DNA from 3 places in the Blastococcus sp. SYSU DS0616 genome. Region 3 is predicted to be linked to each of the others. Evidence: riboswitches for the same ligand, from Rfam matches in the RefSeq annotation. Region 3 holds a riboswitch; each other region holds the start of a gene.
What was found. Region 3 has a riboswitch for cyclic di-AMP ahead of ACI79K_RS17500 (aggregation-promoting factor C-terminal-like domain-containing protein). Riboswitches for the same ligand answer to the same signal wherever they lie in the genome.
Positions count from the first base shown of each region.

Region 1 (6,889 bases), on a different contig from region 3:
TCCGGGGCCACGGTCGCCGTCGTCGAGCGCGACGAGCACGCCGCCGCCATCGAGTCGATCCGGGACCAGGCGCCCGAGCTGAAGGCCGTCTTCGTCATCGACGACGGCGCGGTCGAGCAGCTGACCGCGACCGGCCGGGAGGTGCCCGACAGCGAGCTCGACGCCCGCCGGGCCACGCTCCACGCCGACAGCCCGGCCACGCTGATCTACACCAGCGGCACCACGGGCCGCCCCAAGGGCTGCGAGCTGACGCACGCCAACTTCCTGTTCGAGATCGGCAACGGCATCACGCTGCTCGACCGGTTCATGAACGTGCAGGGCTCGCTCCTGCTGTTCATCCCGCTGGCCCACGTGCTCGCCCGCGTGCTGCAGGTCGGCGCCATCAAGAACCGCACCGTCATCGGCCACACGCCCGACGTGAAGAACCTCGTCGAGGACCTCGGCGAGTTCAGGCCGACGTTCGTGCTCGCCGTCCCCCGGGTCTTCGAGAAGGTCTTCAACTCGGCCAAGGCCAAGGCGGAGGGCGACGGCAAGGGCAAGATCTTCGACCGGGCCGCACAGGTGGCCATCGACTGGTCCCGCGCCCAGGACACCGGCGGCCCGGGGCTGGGCCTGCGCGTGCAGCACGCGCTGTTCGAGAAGCTGGTCTACGGCAAGCTGCGGGCCGCCCTGGGCGGGCGCTGCCTGGGTGCCATCTCCGGCGGTGCCCCGCTGGGTGAGCGGCTCGGCCACTTCTTCCGCGGCATCGGCGTCACCGTCTTCGAGGGCTACGGCCTCACCGAGACCACCGCGGCCGCCTCGGTGAACCACGACGCGGCCCTGCGCATCGGCACCGTCGGCCGGCCGCTGCCCGGTGTCACGTTCCGGATCGCCGAGGACGGCGAGGTGCTCATCCGGGGCGGCATCGTCATGCGCGGCTACTGGAACAACCCGGAGGCGACGAAGGAGGCCATCGACTCCGAGGGCTTCTTCCACTCCGGTGACATCGGCGAGCTCGACTCGGACGGCTTCCTCAGGATCACCGGCCGGAAGAAGGAGATCCTGGTGACCGCGGGCGGCAAGAACGTCGCCCCGGCGGTGCTGGAGGACCGGCTGCGCGCCCACCGGCTGGTCAGCCAGTGCATCGTCGTCGGCGACCAGCGGCCCTACATCGCCGCGCTGGTGACCCTCGACGAAGAGGCGCTGCCGCAGTGGCTGGAGTCCAGGGGCAAGGACACCTCCCTCACCGCGGCCCAGCTGCGGGAGGACCCCGACGTGCTCGCCGAGCTCGACGCCGCGGTGCAGGAGGCCAACAAGGCGGTCTCCCAGGCCGAGGCGATCAAGAAGTTCACGGTGCTGGCCACCGACTTCACCGAGGACAACGGGATGCTGACGCCCAGCCTGAAGCTGAAGCGCAACGTGGTCATGAAGGAGTTCGGCTCCGACGTGGACGCGCTCTACAGCCGCTGAACGCCGCGTACCGAGGCCCGCCGCGCCCCTGCGCGGCGGGCCTCAGTGCTTCGTGAGGAGCTCGTCGAACGTCGCGGCGATCGACGTCCAGGACCACCGCTGCTCCACCCAGGCCCGCCCGGCCAGGCCCATCGCCCGGGCGCGCCCCGGGTCGTCGAGCAACCCCACCAGCGCCGTCGCCACCGCCTCCGGTGACCGCGGGTCCACCACGTGCCCGGTGACGCCGTCGCGCACCGCCTCCGGCGCACCGCCCGAGGTGCCCGCGACGACCGGGCGGGCGCAGGCCGCGGCCTCGAGGAAGACCATGCCGAGGCCCTCGACGTCGAGTCCCCCGCGCCGGGTGCGGCAGGGCATGGCGAACACGTCTCCGGCGGCGTAGTGCGCCGGCAGCTCGTCGTGGTCCACCGGGCCGGTCAGCACGACGGAGCCCTGCAGGCCGCGGGCGGCGATCGCACGACGCAGCTTGCCCTCGTCCGGCCCACCACCGACCAGCAGCAACCGGGCCCCCGGGTGACGGGCGAGCACCCGCGGCCACCCCGCCACGAGCACGTCCTGCCCCTTGCGGGCGACCAGCCGGGAGACGCAGACGACCACCGGTGCGTCACCGAGCCCGTGGCGGGCACGCACCGCCGTCCCGTCGACCCCGGGGGCGAACCGGTCGACGTCGACCCCGGGCGAGAGCTGGGCCAGCCGGGCGCGGCCCCCGAGCGGCGGGGCGAGGCGCTCGCGGGTGTACTCGCTGATGTAGGTGAGGACGTCCAGCCCCGTGGCGATCCGCTGCATCACCTGCCGGCTGCCCGGGAGGGCGACCCAGCCGGTCTCGTGGCCGTGCGTGGCCCCGACCAGGTGCCGGACCCCGGCGGCGCGCAGCGCGGGCGCGAGCAGCCCCAGCGGCGCGGCCGCCCCGAAGAACGCGGTGTCGCAGCCGTACCGCTCCACCAGCTCCACGGCCGCGCGGGCGGTCGCCCGCGTCGGGAGGAGCATCCCGGTCGGCCGGCGCACCACCGGATAGGGCAGGGATCGGTCGTGCTCGGCCGAGCCCGGTGCGTCCGACGCCAGCACGACCAGCGAGTCCGGCGGCCGTCGCTCCAGCAGCGCCGCCACGAAGGTCTGGATGCCCCCTTGCCGGGGCGGGAAGTCGTTGGTGACGACGAGCGTCCGGCTCACGGCCCCTCCAGGCGCGCCCAGTCCTCGGCCATCGCGATGCGCTGCGCGGTCGTGGGGTGGCTGCCGAAGAACCAGTGCCAGGCCGCCGGCGGGTCCGGATCGCCGAGGTTGGCCGTGGCGAGCCGCTGCTGCATGGCGATGAAGGCCTCCGGATCGCGGGTGAGGTCGAGGGCGTGCAGGTCCGCGCGGGCCTCGACCTGGCGCGACACCAGGTTCTGCACGGGTGTGGCCAGCAGGCTGCCCACGGCGACGAGGAACAGCAGCAGGGGGACCACGCGGGGGTCGCCGGCCGAGGGCGCCCCGGCGCGGCGCAGCAGCGGCGTCCACGTCAGCAACCAGCCGAGCAGGGCGGTCGCCGCGCCCGCGCCGAGCGCGCCCATGAGCGTGCCGGTGAGGACGTCGTCGGTGGCGACGTGCCCGAGCTCGTGCGCCGCTATCGACTCGATCTCCGCGTCGGGCAGCTCGCCGAGGACGGTGTCGTAGACCACGATGCGCCGGGTGGAGCCGAACCCGGAGACGTAGGCGTTCAACGCCGTGGTCCGCCGGGAGGCGTCGGAGACCAGCACGTCCTGCACCGGGGTGCCGTTCTCCTCGGCGAGCGCCAGCAGGTCACTGCGCAGCTCACCCGCCGGCAGCGGCTCGAAGGAGTTGAACGCCGGCTCGATGACCACCGGGTAGAGGAACGAGCCGACGACGACGAAGCCGGCCACTGCCGCCCCGCCCCAGGCCCACCAGGTGCGTGGCGCGCGACGGACCAGCCACAGGAAGGCCAGCACCACGACCACTGTCAGCGCCGCGCTGATGGCCCACGAGACGGCGACGTCGCGCAGCCAGAGCCCCCAGCCGCGGGTGGACAGGCCGTAGCGCGTGCGCACGGACTCCGCGTAGGCGGAGATCGGCAGGGTCACGGCGCGGCCCAGGAGGAGCAGGACCGGCACCCCCAGCACCACCCGCACGACCCAGCGGTCCCTCCACCGCGCCCCCAGCGACCGCATCAGGCGGGCCCCCAGCGGGGTGAGCCCCAGCACGGCCGAGACCGCCAGCCCGAGGACGAGGGAGAGCAGCGACGCGGGTCGCAGGGCGGCGGCGAAGGCCTCCGCGCGCTCGATCGCCGCGGGATCCAGGCCGGCGGTCGGGTCGGGCTCGGTGTGCCCTCCGGGCGGTTCGGGCAGCACGTCCCACGGGGTGCGGACGACGATGACGACGACGACGGCGATCCCCAGCAGGGCCGCGGCCACCAGGGCGGCCCGGCGAACGCTCACCCGGCCGATCCTAGGCGGGCCAACCGCAGCGGCCCGTCCCGGTTCGGGGACGTGCTGGGCGGCCTGCATCCTGCTCGACCCGGTCGCGAGGCCCGCCCTCACCGTGTTCCCGTCCTGCGGGCCTGCCCGAGGTCCTCGGGATCGGGCCCTCGGTCACCTGACCGGCCAGCGACGGCGAGGGCCGGCGACCCCTGTCGGGATCACCGGCCCTCGTTCCTCGCTGCGATGCTCCCGGAGCCGTCAGCCGGCGATGCGACGGGCGCTGTTGTAGTTCCCCATCGAGTCCACGCTCGCCACCTTCACCGGCTGGCCGGAGGTGGAGGCGTGCACCATCTGGCCGTTGCCGATGTACATGCCCACGTGGCTCACCGGGCTGTAGAAGAACAGCAGGTCGCCAGGTTGCAGCTCGCCGCGCGAGACGGGCCTGCCCATCTGGCTCTGCGACCGGCTGGAGTGCGGCAGCATCACACCCGCCGCGGCGTAGGCGTACGACGTCAGCCCCGAGCAGTCGAAGGCGTTCGGCCCGCCGGCACCCCACACGTACGGGTCGCCGATCTGGGCGAGCGCGGTGTTCACCGCCACCTGGGCGGCCGAGCTCGGCGCGATGACGGCGCCGGTGGGCGCCGGGAGGCCGGTGCCACCGTGGGCCTGCGCCACCTGCTCCTGCTGCGGCGCGGTGAGCGCCTCGTACCGGCGCTGGTAGTCGGCGATCTTCGCCTCGAGCTCCTCCTGCTGGGCGGCGATCTGCTCCACCGTCCGCCGGGCGTCCGCCGCGGCCTCCTCGGCGGCGTCGCGGGCCTGCTCCGCGTCCTCGGCCGCGCGCGACACCTCGGTGAGCACCTCGCTGGTGTGCCCGGCGATGGCGTCGAGGGTGCCCAGCTGGTCGACCAGCTGGTCGGCCGAGGTGCTGGTCAGCAGGACGTCGAGCGGCGACATGCCGCTGCCGGTGTAGACGCTGCGGGCCAGCCGGCGCATGTGGCCGTCGAGGGAGCCGAGCCGGCCCTCCGCCTCCGCGACCGCCTCGCTCGCGGCCTGCGCGTCGCGCTGGTGGCCCTCGAGGACGACGCGCGCCTCGTTCAGCTGCTCGGAGACGACCTCCAGCTCGTGGCTGGCCTCGGCCACCTGGGCGGCGATCTCGTCGGCGGTGCCGGGGACCGCCGACGCGGTACCCGGGAGGACGGTGACGGTCAGGGCTGCGACGGCGCTGACCAGGAGCCCCGAACGGAGCGGTCCGAAGCGGCGGGCGCTGGCGGAGCTGCGCCGGCCGGCGGTGTGGAGTTGTTCGGGGGCGTGCGTCAGTAGTGCGTGAGGGGTCGCCACGTGCGGCGGCTCTCCGTTTCTTCCACTTCGACCGCCGACCGAGTTAGCTGACGGGTTCGGGCTGGGAAGACTGGCCCTATCCCCCACCCACCGGCGAGCCGGCGGCGGGAGAACTCACCCCAGAGTGCGGTGGGTCCCCGGTACACCTCGGGCGCAGTGGTGCGCGCCACGCGGTGATTAGGCGGTGTCCGGTCGAGGCCATCCATCGATGGATGACGACCACCCGGCCGAACGGAGGGAACCCTACGACCGTGATGCGCCTGTGACAAACGGGGACAGCTGAGACGTGTGCGACGGGCGCCTGGCCGCCCACCTGGGCATTCACCCGATCGGGTGGTCACCCGGCCCTCGCCGCGGGGTGCGGCGGCGATCAGCCGGTGCGCCGTCCGGACCGCTCCCCGCCGTGCCCGTCGGGATGCCGCAGCGGGGGAACCAGGCCCCCCTCGGCCAGCGCGCGCACGGCGCGGCGTTCCACCTCGTCGAACTCCACCACCACGCCCGGCGGTGGCACGACGACGTCCTCGGCGGCCGCGGCCGGCCCGCCACGCGGCCGCCCGGTCATCGGCACGACGACCGGGTCGCCCCCCTGCCACCCGGGCGGGGCTCCCAGCAGCACGGTCACGACGCAGTCGGCGCAGCCGGTCCCGCGGGCGGTGCAGGTGTCGCAATCGATGAGCATCGCTTCTTCTCCTCCGTGAGTTGCTGCGCACGGTAGGAAGGGCCACCGACATTTCCGCCGCGCCACCGACGGCCCGCGCCGGATCAGCTGCCCGCGAACTCCCAGTGCCACGGCTCCTCGCGCCCGTTGCCCGGATCGGCCCACGTGGGGTGCAGGAAGCCGAACCGGCCGGCGTTGGCGGCCATCCAGGCGTACTGCGGGGTGCCGAACGTCCCGACGCCACCGCACAGGTCCACCGCCAGACCCCAGCCGTGGTTGCTGGTGCCGGGCACCGCGGCCAGGGCCGGCTTCTCCCCGTACAGCCGCACCTGGCTTGCGTAGGTCCGGTAGGAGTCGGTGATGCACAACGGGCTGCCGAAGGCGGTCGCGTAGGCCGCCGACATCGCGCGGTAGGCGGCGGCCGCGTCGCAGCGCAGCGCGTGCCCGCCGACGCCCAGCGGGCACATGGCGCTGGGCGGGATGAGGCCGTTCGGGTAGCCGCCCCATGCGCGGGCTCCGTCGTAGCTGGGCGGGTAGACGGTGTTGCCGCACTCGGTCCGCAGCGCCCCCGCGGCCGGCCCCGGGACGGCGACGGGGGGCCGCTGGCCGAGGACCGGGCGGCCGATCGCCAGCACCTGGTCGCCCGGCAGCGTGCGCACCACGACCGCGCCGGCCCGCGCGTCAGCGGTCAGCATGGTCCGCGGGTCCAGGGCGATGCCCACGTGCCCGAGCCCCGCCTCCGGGGAGCCCAGGAAGACCAGGTCGCCGGGGAGGACGTCGGCGCGGTCCACCGGCACGGCGCTCGCGAACAGCTCCTCCTGCGTCGCGGGCAGCTGGACACCGGCCCGGCCGTAGGCCACCCGGACCAGTGCGCCGCAGTCCCAGGACTCCGGCCCCGCCGTCCCCGGCGCGTACGGCTGCCCCAGGGCCTCCATCGCGCCGCTGACGGCGGCGAGGGTCTCGGCGGGCAGCACCAGGAGCGAACTCGGCCGCCCGGGCAGCTGGGCCACCCCGCGCTGCGCGCCGCCCCCGG
Region 1 is NZ_JBJHAJ010000013.1:22,166-29,054, reverse strand. Features, by position in the region: gene ACI79K_RS11545 (AMP-dependent synthetase/ligase) at 1-1,449, shown strand, start outside; gene ACI79K_RS11540 (glycosyltransferase family 4 protein) at 1,492-2,616, opposite strand; gene ACI79K_RS11535 (M48 family metallopeptidase) at 2,613-3,878, opposite strand; gene ACI79K_RS11530 (NlpC/P60 family protein) at 4,119-5,198, opposite strand; cyclic di-AMP (ydaO/yuaA leader) riboswitch at 5,216-5,392, opposite strand; gene ACI79K_RS11525 (hypothetical protein) at 5,569-5,877, opposite strand; gene ACI79K_RS11520 (D-alanyl-D-alanine carboxypeptidase family protein) at 5,961-6,889, opposite strand, start outside.
Region 1: another riboswitch for cyclic di-AMP. It lies ahead of ACI79K_RS11530 (NlpC/P60 family protein); the one in region 3 lies ahead of ACI79K_RS17500 (aggregation-promoting factor C-terminal-like domain-containing protein).

Region 2 (6,889 bases), on a different contig from region 3:
GGGCGTCATGGGGCTGTTCGACGGCGCCACCCACCCGAGCGTCGAGCCCGGGTTCGCCTCCACCGCGCACGTGGCCGGGCTGCTGCGCGCGCCGGTGGTCCTCGTGGTCGACGCCTCCTCGCAGGCCCGCAGCGTCGCCGCCCTCGTGCACGGGTTCGCCACGTTCGACCCGTCGGTGCGGCTCGGCGGCGTCGTGCTCAACCGGGTCGGCAGCGACCGGCACGAGGCGATCCTGCGCGAGGCGCTCGGCGCCGCCGGCGTTCCGGTCCTCGGGGCGATCCGGCGGCTGGAGACCCTGCACACGCCCTCCCGCCACCTGGGCCTGGTGCCGGCCGCGGAGCGCTCGGCCGAGGCGGTGGCCACGGTGCGCCGGCTCGGGGAGGTCGTCGCCGCCGGGGTCGACCTGGACGCCGTGCTGCGGCTGGCCCGCTCGGCGCCCGACCTCGCCGAGCAGCCCTGGGACCCGGCCGCGGAGGTGGCGCCCACCGGCAGCCGGCCGCGCATCGCGGTCGCCGGCGGCCCGGCTTTCACCTTCGGCTACGCGGAGAACGCCGAGCTGCTCGCGGCCGCCGGTGCCGAGGTGGTGACCGTCGACCCGCTGCGCGACGAGGCACTGCCCGCCGGCACCGCGGGGCTGGTCGTCGGCGGTGGCTTCCCCGAGGTCTACGCCGCCGAGTTGTCGGCCAACGAGTCCCTGCGCGCCGACGTCGCCGCGCTCGCCGCCCGCGGGGCACCGATCGCCGCCGAGTGCGCCGGCCTGCTGTACCTGGCCCGCGAGCTGGACGGCGTCCCCATGTGCGGGGTCCTGGACGTCGGGACGGCGATGGCCCCCCGGCTCACCCTCGGCTACCGCGCCGCGGTGGCGACCACCGACTCCGTGCTCGCCGCGGCCGGCACCCGGGTGCGCGGCCACGAGTTCCACCGCACCCACGCCGATCCCCCGGCCGGCCCCACCCCCGCCTGGCAGTGGGCCGCCACCGGTCCCGAGGGGTTCGTCTCCGGCGGGGTCCACGCCTCCTACCTCCACCTCAACTGGGCCGGCAGCCCCGAGCTGGCCCAGCGCTTCGTCACCGCCTGCGCCCCCGCCGTCCGAACGGAGCACGCCCGTGCACATCGCTGAAGGCTTCCTGCCCGCCGGCCACGCGATCGGCTGGACGATCGCCGCCGCGCCCTTCGTCGTGCACGGCGCCCGGGCCGTGGTCAAGGAGGTGCGGGAGAACCCGGAGTCGACGCTGCTCCTGGGCGCGGCCGGGGCGTTCACCTTCGTGCTGAGCGCGATCAAGCTGCCGAGCGTCACCGGCAGCTCGAGCCACCCGACCGGCACGGGGCCGGGCGCGATCCTCTTCCGGCCCCCGGTGATGGCGCTGCTCGGCACGGTCGTGCTGCTGTTCCAGGCGCTGCTGCTGGCGCACGGCGGGCTGACCACGCTCGGGGCCAACGCCTTCGCCTTCGCCGTCGTCGGGCCGTGGGCCGGGTACGCCGTCTACCGGCTGACCCGCGCCGCGGGGGCCGGGCTGCTACCCGCCGTCTTCGCCGGGGTCGCGGTGGCCGACCTGGCCACCTACGTCACCACGTCGGTCCAGCTCGCGCTGGCCTTCCCCGACCCGGCCAGCGGCCTCGCCGGGGCGCTGGCCAAGTTCCTCGGCGTCTTCGCCGTCACCCAGATCCCGCTGGCCATCGGCGAGGGCCTGCTCGGCGTGCTGCTCTTCCGGGTGCTCACGGTCAACGCCCGCCCCGAGCTCGAGCGGCTCGGCATCCTGAAGCCCGCCCCCGTTCCCGCGGCCGTGCCCGCCGGAGGTGCCGCGTGAACCGCCGCGCGCTCGTCAACGCCCTCCTCGTCGTGGCGGTGGTCGCGCTGTTCGCCGTTCCGCTGCTCCTCGACGGGGGCAGGTCGGAGTTCGGCGGCACCGACGCCGCGGTGACCGAGGAGCTCGAGGCCGACGGCTACACCCCGTGGTTCGACTCGCTGTTCAGCCCGTCCGGTGAGGTGGAGTCCGGCCTGTTCGCCCTGCAGGCGGCCCTCGGCGGTGGCGTGCTCGGCTACGTGCTGGGCCGGCTGCGCGGCCGGCGGACGGCAGCTCCCGCGCCCGCCACGAGCACGCCGGCGGAGACCGACCCGCGGTGAGCGGCCTCGCGGTCGACGACGCGGCGTGGCGCAGCGCATGGCGCGGGCGTTCGCCCGGGGACAAGCTGCTGCTCTGCGCCGGCCTCGTCGGCTGCGCGCTGGTGCTGCCCGCCTGGCCGGGCAGCGTGCTCGTCGGGCTCACCGCCGTCGGGCTGGCCCTCGGCCCGGCCCGGGTGCCCGCCCGCACCTTCGGCCGGGCGATCCGCTGGCCGCTGGCGTTCATCGCGATCGGTGCGCTCACCGCGGTGGTGTCCGTCGGCGACGGCGGCATCGGCTGGGCCCCGGACGCCGCCGCGCAGGCCGGCTCGCTGGTCGGGCACGCGGTCGCCGGCAGCGCCGCGGTCCTCCTGCTGGCCACCACCACGCCGATGTCGGACCTGCTGCCCGCGCTGCGCCGGCTCCGGGTACCGGCCGCGGTCGTCGAGGTGGCGGGCGTGATGTACCGGCTGCTGTTCGTGCTGCTCGACAGCCTGCACACGATCCGCGAGGCGCAGACGGCGCGGATGGGCTGGTCCTCACCGCGCCGCTCCTACCGCTCCGCCGGGCTGCTCGCGGCCGGGGTGCTCACCCGCTCCTGGGACCGCGCCCGCCGGCTGCAGGAGGGCCTGGCCGGCCGGGGCATGGAGACCGACCTGCGCGTGCTGCCCGAGGTGCTGCCGTCGTCCCGGCTCTTCCTGGCCACCGCGCTCACCGGCCTGGCGGGGATCGTCGCGATCAGCGTGGTGGTGGCATGAGCCACCGGACCCTCGGCGCCACCGGGCTGGTCGTCGGTTACGAGCGCGGCCGCCCGGTCCTCGACGGCGCCGACCTCACCGTCCCCGCCGGCCGGCGGCTGGCCGTGCTCGGGGCCAACGGCTCGGGCAAGACCACGCTGCTGCGCTGCCTGTCCGGCGCGCTGGCGCCCGTCTCCGGCGCGGTGACCGTGGACGGGGTGCCGCTGGAGCACACCCGCCGCGGCCTGCGGCAGCACCGGCAGACCGTCCAGCTGGTGCTGCAGGACCCCGACGACCAGCTGTTCTCCGCTTCCGTGGCGCAGGACGTCTCGTTCGGCCCGCTCAACCTGGGGCTGGACGAGGACGCGGTGCGCGCGCGGGTGGCCGAGGCCCTGGACCTGCTCGCCGTCGACCACCTCGCCGCCCGGCCCACCCACCAGCTCTCCTACGGAGAGCGGAAGCGGGTGGCGATCGCCGGTGCGGTGGCGATGCGGCCGTGCGTGCTGCTGCTCGACGAACCCACCGCCGGGCTCGACCCCTCTGCGGTCACCGAGGCGCTGGCCGCGCTGTCCCGGTTGCAGGAGCACGACTCCACCGTGGTGATGAGCACCCACGACGTCGACCTGGCGCTGCGCTGGGCCGACGAGGTGGCCGTCGTCGTCGACCGCGCGGTGGTGCAGGGCGCCCCTGACGACGTCCTCGGCGACGGCGAGCTGCTGGCCCGCGCGCGGCTGTCCCGCCCCTGGGCGCTGGAGGTGGGTGCCCGGCTGCGCGAGCTCGGTCTGCTCCCCGAGGGCCCCCTCCCCCGGGACGCCGCCGGGCTGCTCGGCGCCCTGCCCGACCGTCCCGGCGTGCCCACGTGAGGACCGTCGGCATCGGGCTGTCCTCCGGGGTGAGCGCCGCCGAGGTGCTCGCCGCCGTCGACGCCGTCCTCCCCCGGCCGTGCGGGCCGGTCCGGCTGGCCACTCTGGACACGCGCGTGCGCGAGCCGGGGCTGGTGGACGCCGCCGCCCGGCGCGGCTGGCCGCTCGCCGGTCACCCGGCCGAGGCGCTGGCCGGGGTGCGCGTGCCCGCACCGTCCGGCGCGGTCGCCGACCGGGTGGGCACCCCGTCGGTCGCCGAGGCGGCGGCGCTCCTCGGGGGCGGGGTGCTCGAGGTCGGGAAGACGGTGCGCGGCCGGGTGACCGTCGCCGTCGCGCGGCCGCCGGACCCGACCGCCGACCCGCACCGGACCACCCCCACCGATGCAGCAGGAGGACCCGTGACCACCCAGCCCACCGGCGACGGCGTGCACCCGGTCGGGCTGCGGCTGGCCGGCCGGCGCGTGGTCGTCGTGGGCGGGGGTACGGCCGCGCACCGCGGGGTGACCGGCCTGCTCGCCGCCGGCGCGGAGGTGACGGTGGTCAGCCCGGGCCTGACGCCGGCGCTGGAGTCGGCCGCCACCGCCGGGCACCTGGAGTGGTGGCCGCGGCGCTACGCCGCCGGGGATCTCGCCGGGGCGTGGTTCGCGCTGGCCGCGACCGGCGATCCCGACGTCGACGCCGCGGTGGCCGGGGACGCCGACCGGCACCGGATCTTCTGCGCCCGCACCGACGGTGCGCGGGCCGGCGCCGAGCTGCCCGTCACCGGCCGCGCCGGCGACCTCGTGCTGGCGGTCCACGACGCGGCCGACCCCCGGGCGGCGGCCGGGCTCCGCGACGCGGTCCTCGCCGGGGTCGCCGACGGCACCCTGCCGGTCCGCCGTTCCGACACCGGGCCGGGGCGGGTCGTCCTCGTCGGTGGCGGCCCGGGTGATCCGGGGCTGATCACCGTGCGCGGCCGGCAGGCGCTGGCCACCGCCGACGTCGTCGTCGCCGACCACCTCGGCCCCCAGCCACTGCTCGCCTCGCTCCCCCCCGAGGTCGAGGTCGTCGACGCCTCCAAACTGCCGCGCGGCCGCTCGATGGCCCAGGAGACCATCAACGACCTGCTGATCACCCACGCCCGCGCCGGCCGCCGCGTCGTCCGTCTCAAGGGCGGCGACCCCTTCGTCTTCGGCCGCGGCTTCGAAGAGGTCCAGGCCTGCACCGACGCCGGCATCCCCGTCGAGGTCGTGCCCGGCATCACCAGCGCCGTCGCCGTCCCCGCCCTCGCCGGCATCCCGGTCACCCACCGCGGCCTCACCCACGAATTCGTCGTCGTCTCCGGCCACCTGCCCCCCGGCCACCCCCAGTCACTGGTCGACTGGGCCGCCCTCGGCGCACTGCGCGGCACCCTCGTCGTCCTCATGGGCGTCGACACCGCCCCCGCCATCGCCGCCGCCCTCGTCGAGCACGGCCGCGCACCCGACACCCCCGTCGCGGTCGTCACCGACGGCTCCACCCCCACCCAGCGGTCGCTGCGCACCACCCTGGCCGACCTCCCGGCCACCCTCACCGAGCACGCAGTCCGCCCCCCGGCGGTCTGGGTCGTCGGTGAGGTGGTCCACCTCACGTCAGCCGACCGCGGGCGTGTCACGGCGCGTCGGTGACTGGGCGTGAACGCCCGCCGGACTGTCGGCCACGGTGCTGGACGAAGTCGTCCCCAGGCATGGTGATCGGCCGGATCGGCACCTAGCGTGGGCCCGTCCGGACGGACCCTCTCGTCACTCGACCCGTGACAGCCGCCCGGACGCCGCCGAACCACCCGCCGGATCCGTCCGGCACCCGGACCGGGGACCCAACGCACCACCTGGGGTGAAGCGACGAGCGGCCCGCACGGGCCGTCCGCCGCCGGGCGACTTCCCGCCCGAACCCGTCAGCTAACCCGGTAGGCGGCCGTGGAAGAAAGGAAGACCCGCCGAACATGGCGAGTTCGCTCAGCCCTGCCCACCGCCGCATCACCGGACGGCGGGCCCTGCTGGCCCTCGTGGCCGCCGGCGGCGTCGTCCTGGCGCCGCTCCCCGCCGTCGCCGACCCCGAGCCGGCCACCTCCCAGGAGGCGGCGGACCTCGTCGCCGCCCGCGCGCACGACCTGGAGGTGCTCACCGAGCGCTTCAACGAGACCCGCGAGCACCTCAAGGCGGCGCAGGCGTCCGCCGACGCGGCCGCCGAGGAGCTCACCGCCGCGCAGGCCGCCTTGGCCCAGGCGCAGGACCGCGTCCGCACGGTGGCCCGCAGCGCGTACACCGGTGACCGGCTGGACACCGTGACGGCGATGCTGACCAGCGGCTCGCCCACGGAGCTGATCGACCGGGTCGGCCTGCTCGACACGATCGCCGCCCACAACAACGGCGTGCTCGGGGAGGCCCGGACCGCCGGCGAGGACGCCGAGCGCGCCCGTGCGGACGCCGAGCGGGCCGCGGCGGACGCCCAGGCGCAGGTCGACCGCGTGAACGCCGAGCGGGCGCGCCTCGACGAGGAGATCGCCGTCTACCAGGCGCACTTCGACCGGCTGAGCGCCGAGGAACAGCGCGCCTCCCGCGCCGCCGCCGAGCGGCACGCCGCCGAGGAGGCCGCCGCGGCCCAGGCAGCCCAGGCCGCCGAGGAGGCGCCGGCCGCCGCCCCGGCTCCCGCCGCCCCGGCTCCCGCAGCCGCGGCTCCCGCCCCGGCCCCCGCGGCTCCCGCCCCGGCCCCCGCCCCCGCGCCGCCCGCGCCGGTGTCCGGCGGCAGCGGCGCGGCGCAGACCGCGGTGAACACCGCCATGGCCCAGATCGGCGACCCCTACGTGTGGGCGGCCGCCGGCCCGAACGCCTTCGACTGCTCGGGCCTGGTGCAGTACGCCTACGCGGCCGCGGGCATCAGCCTGCCGCACTCCAGCCGCATGCAGTCGACCATGGGGACGCCGGTCTCCCGGTCCGCCCTGCAGCCGGGTGACCTGGTGTTCTTCTACAGCCCGGTCAGCCACGTCGGCATCTACATCGGCAACGGCCAGATGGTGCACGCCGCCACGTCCGGTGTCCCGGTGAAGGTCGCGTCGATCGACTCGATGGGCGGCTACAACAGCGCCCGGCGGATCGCCGGCTGACGACCGCCGGCTGAGACACCCGGGGGGGGGGGGGGGGGGGGGGGGGGGGGGGGGGGCGGGGGGGGGG
Region 2 is NZ_JBJHAJ010000030.1:44,129-51,017, forward strand. Features, by position in the region: gene ACI79K_RS18145 (cobyrinate a,c-diamide synthase) at 1-1,120, shown strand, start outside; gene ACI79K_RS18150 (energy-coupling factor ABC transporter permease) at 1,107-1,808, shown strand; gene ACI79K_RS18155 (energy-coupling factor ABC transporter substrate-binding protein) at 1,805-2,125, shown strand; gene cbiQ (cobalt ECF transporter T component CbiQ) at 2,122-2,859, shown strand; gene ACI79K_RS18165 (energy-coupling factor ABC transporter ATP-binding protein) at 2,856-3,701, shown strand; gene cobA (uroporphyrinogen-III C-methyltransferase) at 3,698-5,347, shown strand; cyclic di-AMP (ydaO/yuaA leader) riboswitch at 5,494-5,647, shown strand; gene ACI79K_RS18175 (C40 family peptidase) at 5,662-6,822, shown strand.
Region 2: another riboswitch for cyclic di-AMP. It lies ahead of ACI79K_RS18175 (C40 family peptidase); the one in region 3 lies ahead of ACI79K_RS17500 (aggregation-promoting factor C-terminal-like domain-containing protein).

Region 3 (6,889 bases):
ACGAACGCCTCGTGGACCCTCAAGGCCGACCTGGTCAACCGCTACGTCTGCCGCCTGCTGGACCACCTCGACGAGCACGGCTACGCGTCGGCCACGCCGGTCGCCCCGCCGGAGGGCGGGGGAGCGCCCTTCCTCGACCTCGCGGCGGGCTACGTCCAGCGCAGCCTCGCCGGCCTGCCGCAGCAGGGGCGCCGCACACCCTGGCGGCTGCACCAGAACTACCTGCGGGACGTCGCCATGATGCGCCGGGGCTCGCTCGAGGACGAGGGCATGACCTTCCAGCCGCGCGTGCCCGCAGCCGCCCACGCGGATCGGGTCGTGGCCTGATGGGGCCCTACGCCTTCGCGGGCGGGACGGCGGTCGTCACGGGCGCCGCCAGCGGGATCGGCGAGGCGCTGGCCGCGCAGCTGGCCGACCGGGGCAGCCACCTGGTGCTGCTGGACCGCGACGCCGACCGGCTGGCGGCGGTGGCCGGGCGGATCGCCGCCGACCACCCGGCCCTGCGCGTGGCGACGCACGTGGTCGACCTGGCCGACGACGAGGCGACCGCGCGGGTGGCCCGGACGCTGGTGGCCGAGCACCCCGAGACCACGCTGCTGGTCAACAACGCGGGGGTCGCCCTGGGCGGTCGCTTCGACCAGATCGGGCTGGCGGACTTCGAGTGGGTCCTGGCGGTGAACCTGCGCGCCGTCGTCCGCCTCACCCACATGCTGCTGCCCGTGCTGAAGACCCACCCCGGCGCCCACGTCGTCAACGTCTCCAGCGTCTTCGGCATCTTCGCCCCGGCCGGGCAGGTCGCGTACGCGACGAGCAAGTTCGCCGTCCGCGGGTTCAGCGAGGCGCTCCGCCACGAGCTCGCCGACGACGGCATCGGCGTCACGGTCGTCCACCCGGGTGGGATCCGGACGCGGATCGCCGAGAGCGCCCGCACCGGCGCGGGCGTCTCGGTGGAGGAGTACGAGAAGGGGCGGGCGCAGTTCACCAAGCTGCTGCGGATGCCGCCGGAGGACGCCGCCGCCCGCATCGTGGCGGCCGTCGAGCGCCGCCGCCCCCGGCTGCTGATCGGCTGGAGCGCCACGGTGCCCGACGTGCTGGTCCGCCTGCTGCCCGGCACCTACTGGCGGCTGATCGCTCGCCGGGCGACCGCGGCGCGGCCGAGGGGCTGAGCGCCGGAAAAGGTATTGCCGGTGCCAGTAGAACGGGGACGTGACCGACCCCTCCTGCCGGATCGTCGAGCTCGGCCCCGACGACGACCTCTTCCCCTCCTGGTGCGAGGTGTGGGCCGCCTCCGGCCGGGCCGCCCGGCCGCAGGACCCGCCCCGGCCGGCGCAGGAGGACGTCGCGCTGGGGCGGGAGCTCGTCGCGCCCGGTGGCTCCCGGGACGGCACCCACCGGGCCGCCCTGGTGGACGGCGCGGTCGCCGGCGCGCTCCGGCTGATCCTCCCGCGCAAGGACAACCCGACGCTGGCGGTGGTGGACCTCGCGGTGCACCCGGCCTCCCGGCGCCGTGGCCTCGGGAGAGCGCTGCTGGCCGAGGCCCGGGTACTCGCCGCCGCGCACGGCCGCAACTCGCTGGTGAGCGAGGTGGACGAGCCCGGCCCCGGGGCGCCGGGCCGCGCCTTCGCCGAGCGGCACGGCTGGTCCTGCGACCTGGTGGAGACCCGCCGGGAACTGGTGCTGCCGGTCGACGAGGACCGGCTGGGGGCGCTCGAGGCCGCGGCCGGCGCCGGGTACGAGATCGTCACCTGGCGGGACCGCACCCCGGACGCGCTGCTGGCCGACCGGGCGCTGCTGGAGCGGCGCATGACCACCGACGCACCCCACGGCGATCTGCCGGTGGGGGAGGAGGAGTGGGACGGGGACCGGATCCGCGAGTACGAGCGGACCCACGTCGCCCGGGGCCGGACGGTGCTCAGCGCGGGCGCGGTGATCGGCGGCCGGCTGGTCGGCTTCACCGACCTGCAGATCCCGCTCGCCCAGCCGGCGCTCGCCCACCAGGGCGGCACGCTGGTGCTCCGTGAGCACCGGGGGCACCGGCTCGGCGCCCGGATGAAGGTGGCCGTGCTGCGGGAGCTGGCAGCGGGGTTCCCCGGCGTCCGGCGGGTCAGCACCTACAACTCCGAGGGCAACACGCCCATGGTCGCGGTCAACGAGGCGCTGGGTTTCCGCCCCGCCGGCGCGCTGTCGTCCTGGTCGACCCGCCTCTGAGCCGGGCGGTCCCACCGCCGCCGGCCGCGTGCGGTTGACTGCCGGGGTGGATCGTTCCATCCCTGCGGAGTTCGTCCGCGCCCACACCCGGCCGGTCCGGCCGGACCTGGTGCCCGAGGTGGAGCTGCTGGTCGCCGCCGACGTCGTCGCCCTGTGGGAGGCGATGGAGGCCGAGCACGGGCGCACCTCCACGGACCCGCCGTTCTGGGCCGCGGCCTGGCCGGGCGGCCAGGCGCTGGCCCGCCACGTGCTCGACCACCCCGGCCTGGTGGCCGGGCGCACCGTGCTGGACCTGGGGGCGGGCAGCGGCCTGGTCGCGGTCGCGGCGGTCCTGGCCGGCGCGACCGCGGTGCTCGCCAGCGACGTCGACCCGTTCGCGCTGACCGCGATCGCCGTCAACGCCGAGCGGAACGGCACCCCGGGCATCACGCCCGCCGGCGACGTGCTCGGGGGCGAGCCGCCCGACGTCGCGGTCGTCCTCGCCGGCGACGTCTGCTACGACCGGGAGATGACCGACCGGGTGCTGCCCTTCCTCGAGGCGGCCCGGGCCGGCGGTGCCGAGGTGCTGATCGGTGATCCCGGGCGGGTGTACCTCCCCGAGGACCGGCTGGAAGCGCTGGCGGTCTACGACGTGCCCGACACCGAGCCGTCGCCCACCGGGCCGGTGCCGGTGCGCCGGACCACGGTCTGGCGGCTCCCCTGACGGTCACCTCCCGTTCCTTTTCCCGCCAGGGGATTGTCACGAACGGATAACGCTGGTTACCGTGGGTCCCGCCCGGCCGGTCGTTCTCTCCCCATCCGGGGGAGGTCCGCCGGGCGCCGCCGAGTCGCCCGCCGAGGGCGAGCCGGGGACCCACCGAAGTACTGGGGTGAATCGCGCGCCGGGGCACGTCCTGGCGCGGGTAGGGCCGCTTCCCGCCCGAATCCGTCAGCTAACCCGGTAGGCGGCACGACGGAAGAAACGGAGAGCCGCCGCATGGCGAGCCTGCGGGCCCACCTTGCACGGAACCGCAGCCGGTACGGAGCCTCGCGCGCGCCTTCCCCGCGCTGAGCGCCCGGGCGTACGCCCGACACCGCTGCCCCTCGACCATCCCCGCAGCAGTTCCCGCCGCCGTCGCCGGCCCTGCCGCCCCCTGCCCCTGGAGCAGTTCCTCCCCATGAACCTTCGCGCCACCTCGATCACCCGTGCTCTCCGCCCCACGACCGGGCGCCGTTCGACGAAGACGGTCCGCCGTTCCGCGCTGCTGCTCCTGGCGGTCGCCGCGGCAGGCGGCCTGCTGGCCAACGGCGTCGTCGCCGACGAGCCGGTCGCCCAGGCCGAGCCGGAGCTGGCCTCCGTCAGCGTCGCCGAGCAGCTCGGCATCACCGACGAGACCCCCGCGCCCGACGTGACGGTGGCCGCGGCCGACACCCTCGGCCAGCTGGCCGCGAGCCGCAGCGAGCGCGCGGCCGAGCAGGCCGCCGCAGCGGAGGCGCGGGCCGCGGCCGAGCAGGCCGAGCTGGACCGCCGTGCCGCCGAGGAGGCCGCCCGCCGCGCCGCCGAGGAGGAGGCCGCGCGCAAGGCCGCTGCCGAGGAGGCCGCCCGCAAGGCCGCTGCCGAGGAGGCCGCCCGCGTGCAGGCGGCCCGGGAGCAGGCCGCCCGCACCCCGGCGCCGGCCGCACCAGCCCCGGCCCCGGCCCCGGCTCCGGCTCCTGCCCGGAGCGCTCCCGCGCCGGCCGCCGCGGCCCCGGCCGGCTCCTTCCAGGAGTACGCGATGGGCAAGCTCGGCGGCTCGGGCAGCGAGTTCAGCTGCCTGGAGAGCCTGTGGGGCAAGGAGAGCGGGTGGAACCCGAACGCCCAGAACCCGCGGAGCACCGCCTACGGCATCGCGCAGTTCCTCGACTCCACCTGGGCCGGGACCGGCATCGCCAAGACCTCCGACGGCTACCGGCAGATCGACGCCGGCCTGATCTACATCAACAACCGCTACGGCTCCCCGTGCGGCGCGTGGTCGCACTCCCAGGCCACCGGCTGGTACTGAGCGGGCCTCTGCCCCCGCCCCTCGCCCGCGCGGGGCGGGACCCTGCGGCGAGGCCGTTCCAGCACGTCACCACGCTCGGGGTGGTCTTCGGACGGGGGCGTCCCCGCTGAGGCATTGGAGGCTTTACCTGCGTCGTCGGCCCCGAGGACGCAGGTAAAGCTTCCAATGCCCGGGGTCGGCTCAGCGCAGCCGAGCCTCGGCTCCAGGCCTAAGGTCGGTGCAGCGTGCACGGAGGGGGAGCGATGACCGAGGCCGACGACGCCGACCGGACCACCCCGCAGAGCGGGATCGTCGGGCGGTCGATCGACGAGTTCGTGAACCAGCTGCGGTTCTTCTCCGACCGCGCCCGCAACCTCGCCGGGAATGCGACGTCCCGCCTCCCGCTGCCGGCCCTGCCCAGCCCGCCCGGGGCGATGTCGGCGGCCCAGCTGCGCGCCGTCAAGGAGATGGTGACCGCGCAGCGCACCTCGATCGCCGCCATGCGCGCTCAGCTCGACGCGTTCGACCAGCAGCTCGCCGTCTTCGAGCGGATCCTCGACCCCCTGGTCGAGTGGAGCACGACCTGGGCGCGGCTGGAGGAGGCCGTCGGCGACATCGTGCGCCGGGAGCCGCCCGTCGAGCAGTGACGGTCAGCCCGCCAGCGACCTGACGAGCAGCACCGCGCCGGAGAGCAGGCACAGCACCAGGGCGGCGCGGCGCATGGCCGGCAGGGCCAGCCGCCGGCGCAGGGGTCCGGCGAGGAGGAAGCCGGTCAGCACGAACGGCACCAGCCCCGCACCGGTGAGCAGCCCGCCCCCGTCGAGCTCGCCGCCGGCGACCAGCACGCCGAGGGACAGCAGCGTCGTCCCGACGAAGAACACCGACAGGTTCGCCCGCTGGGCGGCCGGGGTGGGCGCGCGGTAGGTGACCACCAGGGGCGGTCCGGGCGTCGCCGCGACAGTCGAGAGCGTCCCGGAGGCGAAGCCGGCGACGGTGAGCGCGCGCCGCCCGCCCGGCAACCGCACCCCGGCGAGCGACGCGCCACAGGCGAGCAGCACGACGACAGCAACCGTTATCCCCAACAACCGGCCGTCGATGACCTGCACCAGCCCCAGGCCAGCGACAACGCCGGGGGCCGAGGCGAGCATCGCACCGCGGAGGTTGTCGAGCTCCAATGCGGACCGTTCGCGCCACACCACCGGCAGCAGCGCGGTCAGCGTGCCCACCAGCAGCGGGCCGGGCACGAGAGCGGGCTGCACCAGCAGCACCAGCGGTCCGGCGAGGAGGCCGAAGCCCATGCCGGTCGCCGTCTGGACGACGGACGCCACCAGCACCGCCAGGCCGCACGCCAGGAGTGCGAGCGGGTCGGTGGCCAGCTCCACGCTCAGTAGCCGTCGTCCTCGTCCTCCGGCGGACGACGACGGAGCAGGCCGGTGACCGAACCCACCCGGCTCTGCGCCTGGCGCAGCCCGTGGACCAGGGGCATGAGGTCGTCGTGGATCCGGCGCAGCGTCTCGGGCACGGTGTCGACGGCGGGGTCGTCGAGCACGCGACCGACCCGCTCGATGCCGGGGCGCAGCGCCCGCACCGGCTCCTCCAACTCCTCGAGCAGGCTCTCCAGGCGTTCGGTGATCCGCTGCGCGGAGGCGATCGTCTCCCGGGCGGACGTGGTGGCGGCGGTCAGCTCGCGGACCGTGCCGTTGAGGTCGGCCAGCGTCCGGGGGAGCTGGGAGAGCGCCTCGGTCTGGGCCTGGAGCAGCGCGAGCAGCTCGCCGAACCCGGGGATGCGGGGCATGCCGAGACCGCGGAAGGGATCCACCTGGCAACCGTCGGCGACCGGTGCCGCGGGCGCAACCCGGCGACCGGGCGTAGCGCCGGCGACCGGCCGCGCCGGGCGGTGGGGACCCTTGCGCGCGGTCGATCAGGCGGCGTCGGTGAACGCGACGCGCGCCCACCGGTCGAGCGCCAGCAGCTGCCAGGCCCGCTGGACGAGCGGAGGCGCGTCGCGCAGCTCCACCCGGACTCCGGCGTCGGCCAGGGACCGGGCCCAGCGGGCGATCGCCCGGCAGCCGGCCACGTCGGCGAACCGGAGCCCGGAAAGATCCAGGGTGCAGGCGTCGCCCTCGATCGGGACGGCCCCCAGGATCCCCGCCAGCCGCTCCGCGCAGGCGACGTCGAGGTCCCCGACCAGCGCAATCCCGTACCGGTCGACGTAGGCGCGGAAGGCCGGCGGCGCGGACGGTGCGCTGAGCTGCGCCGCCGGGCGCACGTGGTCGCACCCCCGCGGCGACGCGCCCTCGCTCAGCGGAACGTGCGCGTGCATGTGCACAGCGTAGGCGCTTCGGGGGCGGCGGGCCAGGCCGAACGGCTCACAGCGCCTTGAGGATCGCCTCCACCTGCTCCCGGGCGTCGCCGAAGAGCATCCGGCTGTTGTCCCGGAAGAACAGCGGGTTCTGCACGCCGGCGTAGCCCGTGTTCATGGACCGCTTGAACACGACCACGTGCTCGGCCTCCCACACCCGCAGCACGGGCATGCCGGCGATCGGGCTGGTGGGGTCGTCGGTGGCGGCCGGGTTGACGGTGTCGTTGGCGCCGATGACCAGCACCACCGAGGTGTCGGCGAGGTCGTCGTTGATCTCGTCCATCTCCAGGACGACGTCGTAGGGCACCTTGGCCTCGGC
Region 3 is NZ_JBJHAJ010000028.1:21,772-28,660, reverse strand. Features, by position in the region: gene ACI79K_RS17520 (flavin-containing monooxygenase) at 1-327, shown strand, start outside; gene ACI79K_RS17515 (SDR family NAD(P)-dependent oxidoreductase) at 327-1,166, shown strand; gene ACI79K_RS17510 (GNAT family N-acetyltransferase) at 1,207-2,208, shown strand; gene ACI79K_RS17505 (class I SAM-dependent methyltransferase) at 2,255-2,911, shown strand; cyclic di-AMP (ydaO/yuaA leader) riboswitch at 3,029-3,155, shown strand; gene ACI79K_RS17500 (aggregation-promoting factor C-terminal-like domain-containing protein) at 3,366-4,229, shown strand; gene ACI79K_RS17495 (hypothetical protein) at 4,472-4,855, shown strand; gene ACI79K_RS17490 (sulfite exporter TauE/SafE family protein) at 4,859-5,590, opposite strand; gene ACI79K_RS17485 (hypothetical protein) at 5,593-6,027, opposite strand; gene ACI79K_RS17480 (STAS domain-containing protein) at 6,130-6,531, opposite strand; gene pntB (Re/Si-specific NAD(P)(+) transhydrogenase subunit beta) at 6,578-6,889, opposite strand, start outside.